Tunturibacter gelidoferens: one gene and its partner. The protein of the gene in region 1 interacts with the protein of each later gene in a pairwise test. Links are inferred from orthologs where the notes say so. Each region holds a gene or a part of one and is shown on either strand. Other genes may lie near its edges.

Region 1 (2,864 bases):
AAGAGTCTCAAAATAAAGGTTATTCGAGTGAGCCAAAGCCTCGGTCATCGTTAGGTGATAGTGCCCGCCCAGATTCACCGGTGTATCTTTGCGAACGATACCTTCCTCCAGCGCAGCCAGAGCCACCGTCAGCTTGATCGTCGAGCAGGGCTCAGCCCCTCTCGACAGCGCCAGCTTCTGGTTTACCATCGCCAGAATCCGTCCCGTAGAAGGATCAATCGCGATCGCAGTGCCGTTCATATTGCCCAACGCCTCAATCGCCGCCGCCCGAACCAACGGGTCTTCTCCATCGACGATGTCGCCCAATGTGAGATTGTCAGCAAACGAACTTGCAGAAAAGTGTTCCTGATATCGTGTCCGCCGCACAGCCAGAGTCGGCCGGGCTCCTCGATGATGCCCCACAAACCCATGCGTTGCAACGACGTGCGTCGTACCCCTCGCGGCTGAGCGCGAAGCCCCCGAATGAGGTTTCACCGTAGTCGCAACCCGAGCCGTCCCAGCAGAGTGCCGCCTGGCCTTCCCAGTGGTACTCGTCGTTGCGTTAGCACTCACTCCAGCACCAAGGACAAGGCCGAAGAGAAGCGCGCCAAAAACCTTCATTGATCTCGACACAGGCGATCCCTCTTATTGATTTGACTGCAATCGAACTGCCATCGATCCACAATTCATCTAATAAAATACTAATTCAACACAATCCGTCGAGCAGCACCCTTCCCCATCCGTGCTACTCGTACAGAAATCAGTTGTACCATCAGTTCCCACGCCGCAAAAACGCGGGAATATCCAACTCATCCGGCTCCGCTTGATCCGCAGACGCCCCCGATGCACTCCCAAATGCTGGAACACGAACCTGGGAGTCCGCCACCTCGTCCGTCCCACCGCGAACGTCCTCCTGTTGGACGCGCACCGGCGCAGAAAAGTGAGTCACATCTCTAGCCCGGTCAACTTGTCCACCCTCCGGCCGATTTACCTCAGCAGCCCTCTCCCCCCGAGCCCCGGGAGCACGGAAGAAGTCATCATCAAACACCGACGCCGGCACCGGAACCAGCTCAATCGGGCCACTCATCTCCATCTTCCCGACCGGCTCTTTCACTTCGTTCGCCTCGTGCACCGGTCTGGCCGGTTCCATCTCACTCGCAAACCGTGTCGACGCAGGTCGAGGAGTCACCACGCGCGGCTGAATCGGCACGTCATACCGCATCGTAGGCAGCGTCGCCTCCGCCAGCATGCGCTCCCGCCGCTGCGGCATCTCCTGCTGCTTGAAGCCAGTCGCAATCACGGTGATCTTCACCTCATCGCCCATCGACTCGTCCTGCACCGCACCGAAGATGATGTTCGCATCCTCATGCGCCGCATTCTGAATAATGCTCGAAGCCTCGTTCACCTCACTCAGCTTCAAGCTGCTCGAGCCCGTGATGTTGATCAGTATCCCACGTGCCCCATCGATCGCTCCCGCCTCCAGTAGCGGCGAAGCCATCGCAGCCATCGCAGCCTCCACCGCACGATTCGCGCCCGACCGAACGCCCGTTCCCATCACCGCGTAGCCCATCCCCGCCATCGTCGTCTTCACATCGGCGAAGTCACGATTGATCACACCGGGAATCGTGATAATGTCCGAGATCCCCTGCACGCCCTGCCTCAGCACATCATCCGCAATCCGGAAGCTCTCAAAGAATCCAGCATCCTTCGCCACCGCCAGCAGCTTCTCATTCGGAATCACAATCACGGTATCGACCGACTCCAGCAGCTCCTGCATCCCGCGCTCAGCCTGCTGCATCCGCCGCTTGCCTTCAAACGCGAACGGCCGCGTCACCACCGCCACTGTCAGCGCGCCCATCTCACTCGCCAGGCTCGCAATCACGGGAGCAGCTCCAGTCCCCGTACCACCGCCCAGCCCCGCAGTCACAAACACCATATCCGCGCCCTCAAGCGCCTCGATAATCTTGTCCGAATCCTCCAGCGCCGCGCGCCTTCCCACATCCGGGTTTGCACCCGCGCCCAGTCCACTCGTCAGCTTCACTCCAAGCTGCAGCTTCACCGGCGCGTTCGAAACCTGCAGCGCCTGCACATCCGTATTCGCCGCAATAAACTCAACCCCAACCACATTCGCCGCGATCATGCGATTCACGGCATTATTTCCGCCGCCGCCCACGCCGATGACCTTGATCCTCGCTCCATGCGGTATCTCATCGTGATAGTGAATGCGGAGATCGTTCGGATCGTTAGGATCATTGGGCAGATTCGACATAGCAGCAGGACTCCTTGAAAGTTGTTTAATTCTCCCACCTCCTTGCCAAACACACGACCCCCGTTTTCCACCGCCCGTACCACGCATGGTTCCAAACCCTGCAAACTTGCACCGCTTTTGATATGGTGCGGCAGGCAGAGAGTGCCATCACCAATTCCGCGTCAGCGTCTGTCGTCTCGATTGGGGCAAGAACTAAGTCGCACAATCACGCATCCAACCCATCGCTCTTACAATCACAAATGATCCCGATTCAACAAATCAAGTTGCCGACCACAGGAATAGAAGAACTCCACGCCGAGGCAAAGAGAGACGGCTACGACTTCATCGACACGCTCGTTGACGAGTGGGCCAGCGGAGTCAATCGCTTCGAAGCCCCAGGCGAAGTTCTCTGCGGCCACCTCGACCACGGCCAACTCGTCGCAGTCGGCGGACTCACCATCGACCCCTTCACTTCCGAACCGGGAACAGGCCGTATCCGCCGCGTCTACGTTCGCTCCGCATGGCGCAACCAGGGAGTCGGCCGGGCTCTGGTCTCAACCCTCGTACAAGAAGCCCGAAAGAGCTTCCGCTGCGTCCGTCTCCGCGCCGAAAACGCCGGCGCAGCACGCCTCTACGA
Region 2 (2,847 bases), 1.6 Mb from region 1 along the record:
TCCATCTTGATCTCTTCCAGAATCACGCCCTTCTCGCGCTCCACATCCTCGGGAGCAAAGGTCGGGTGCAGCACCAGGTCCGACAACACATCCAGCGCCGGCGGCACATTCTCATCCAGCACCTTGATGTTGAAGCAGACCGTCTCCTTCCCGGTGAACGCGTCGAGATTGCCTCCGATCGTGTCTACCTCCCGGGCAATCTGCTGCGCCGACCGCGAGGTCGTGCCCTTGAAAACCATATGCTCGACGAAGTGCGAGACCCCGTTCACCCCAGCCGTCTCGTCCCGCGAACCAGAGCCCACCCAGGCCCCCATCGAGACGCTCCGCACATGCGGCATGCTCTCGGTCAGCACCAACAAACCATTCGACAACACAGTTTTTCTGATATTGCGAGAGGCGTTCTTCGTAATTGCGGCTTCATCTACTAACGTTAAAGACATGAGACTCCTTCAGACTCCATTGTTTCACAGCGCGGTCCGCGCCATCCGTAGCACCCAGGGGAGTAGACTTATATAGATGCTCCGGCCCGACTCTACGCTTCTAGACACCTAAAGCCTTTGTTATCAATCTAAGCGGAGCGCCGGACTAGGAGCGAACAGTTTTGCCGTCATCCTGAGCGTAGCGAAGGATCCCGACGAACTCGATCCTGCCCTGAGCGTAGCGAAGGATCCCGACGAACTCGATCCTGCCCAAACCGCTCGTCCCTTTCAGCCCAGATCTATGTGTCGGAACTATCTAAGATATCCAAATATTTACAAATGAATGATATAGAGCATTTTAATAATCCAAAAGTTGAAGAAAAACCGCTCTTCGGCGCCTCGCTTCAGGAGCTGACCGGTCTGATGGAGAAATTCGCCCAGCCAGCTTACCGAGCCCGCCAGCTTTACGACGCCCTGTACATCCAGCGCATCCCCTCACTCGACCAGATCACCACTCTTCCGGCCACCCTCCGCACCGCCCTCGGCTCCTCTGGCTATACCGTAGGCCTGCCCGAGCTCGTCCAGACCGCCCTCTCCATCGACGGCACCGAGCGCTACCTCGTACGCATGGCCGACGGCGAAACCGTCGAAACCGTCTGGATGCCAGGAGGCGACGGAGGCGAGCGCGGCGACGGAACCCAGGCAGCCGAGGAAGAGGAGCACCCAGCCCACGATGACGACGATTACAAGCGCGCCACCATCTGCATCTCCAGCCAGGTAGGCTGCGCCGTCAACTGCCAGTTCTGCCTCACCGCCAAGCTCGGCATCCGCCGCAACCTCACCCCTGGAGAGATAGCCGGACAGGTAGCCGCCGTCCTCAACCGCCACAGCGTCGAAGTCGGCCGCGACCGCATCAACCTGGTCTTCATGGGCATGGGCGAGCCATTCCTGAACTACACTGGCTTCATGGACGCCGTCCGCCTCCTCACCGGCCCCATGAGCATCCCCGAGTCCCGCATGACCGTCAGCACCTCCGGCATCCTCCCCGGCATAGAACAGTTCGCCAGCGAGAACATCCGTCCCAAGCTCGCCGTCAGCCTCAACGCCTCCAACGACGTCGTCCGCGAGTCCATCATGCCCATCACCCGCAAATGGAACATCGCCGCGCTCCTCGAAGCCATCTCCGCCGTCCCCCTGCGCCCACGCGAGCGTGTCACCTTCGAGTACGTCCTCCTCGGGGGCATCAACGACCAGCGCGAACACGCCGACGAGCTGATCGCCCTGTTGAAGAATCTCCGCGCCAAGATCAACCTGATCGTCTGGAACTCCGGCCCCGACATGCCCTTCCACGAACCCACCCCGCAAGACGTAGGCATCTTCCAGAAGCGGCTCCGCGAAGCAGGCATCCCAGCCTTCATCCGCAAGCCCCGCGGCCGCGACATCTACGCCGCCTGCGGCCAGCTCAAACGCACCCTCGAGCAGCCACCTCCCGCCCTCGTCGAGATCGCCACCCTCTAACTGCTCCCAACTCTCGCTCTTCCTCCACCGCAAAAAAGATCGTCATCTCGACCGAAGCTGTTCACAGTCTCATCGTGAACAGCGCAGTGGAGAGACCCCCGTATTTCGTCCCTGCCGGACGGGCCCACTGCGCGTGGGGCGGTCACTTCGTGACGTGTATACCGCTTCGCCCGGCGCTCCCGATGGTCGCGAATGACGTTCCTTCCGACCAACGGGAGGACCACGCGAAGCTTTGAAAAGGCGTGCGAACGCCCGCCCCACGCGCAGTGGGCCCGTCCGGCAGGACAGAATCTTTTAAGAAGCTGTCAACCCCCAAAACACCAAAACTGCTTACCAGCCAATCACATACGCATGGCACATGAGTTTCCCTCCACCAGCTATACTGGATACAGAAGAAAAGATGCCCCGGCCAAAAGCCGGGGCATTGCATTTCAACCCTAAGTCAGCCCTAAGCAAGGATAGGTCCAGACCTAAACCATTATCTTCGAAGACTTTGCACACACTAAGTACGGGGAGGGGGGTACCTACCCCACACCCGAAACCGCCACCGGACGCTCCATCCCCAGCTCCAGCAGCCGCTCCGCCAAAAGGTCATAGTCATGCCGCAACACATCGCCCTCATGGACAAAGTTGCCCATCACCGGCTCCACCCCCAGCGCCCGAACGCGCTCCAGGTCCGCCACGATCGGCTGCTGCCCCTCACGCGCATACTGCTCCAGCCGCGCCGCCGAGATATCCCCCGTATTGATCAGCGCATAGTCGAAGATTGGAACCTTGACCCCACCCGCATGCTGCATGATCTTCTCGATATGCTGAGAGGCTGTCAGCCCCAGCGACTCGTTGGCCTGCGTCATCAGGTTGCACACAAACACCTTGGTAGCCCGCGACGCCGCCAGCGCCTCCGGGATGC

The links. The genes of interacting proteins can lie anywhere in the genome.
Region 2: the proteins of ftsZ (region 1) and rlmN interact in binary tests that used the Escherichia coli proteins (3 or more experiments, as listed by UniProt). The link is inferred for Tunturibacter gelidoferens from one-to-one orthologs.

Annotation. Positions count from the first base shown.
Region 1 is NZ_CP132938.1:2,526,697-2,529,560, reverse strand. It holds ftsZ (cell division protein FtsZ), read right to left. Parts: upstream 2,249-2,864; coding sequence 752-2,248; downstream 1-751. Other genes in the region: RBB81_RS11270 (GNAT family N-acetyltransferase), read left to right, coding at 2,488-2,864; RBB81_RS11280 (penicillin-binding transpeptidase domain-containing protein), read right to left, coding at 1-600. UniProt on the Escherichia coli protein: Essential cell division protein that forms a contractile ring structure (Z ring) at the future cell division site. The regulation of the ring assembly controls the timing and the location of cell division.
Region 2 is NZ_CP132938.1:4,113,952-4,116,798, reverse strand. It holds rlmN (23S rRNA (adenine(2503)-C(2))-methyltransferase RlmN), read left to right. Parts: upstream 1-758; coding sequence 759-1,937; downstream 1,938-2,847. Other genes in the region: RBB81_RS17920 (gluconeogenesis factor YvcK family protein), read right to left, coding at 2,462-2,847; RBB81_RS17930 (M16 family metallopeptidase), read right to left, coding at 1-440.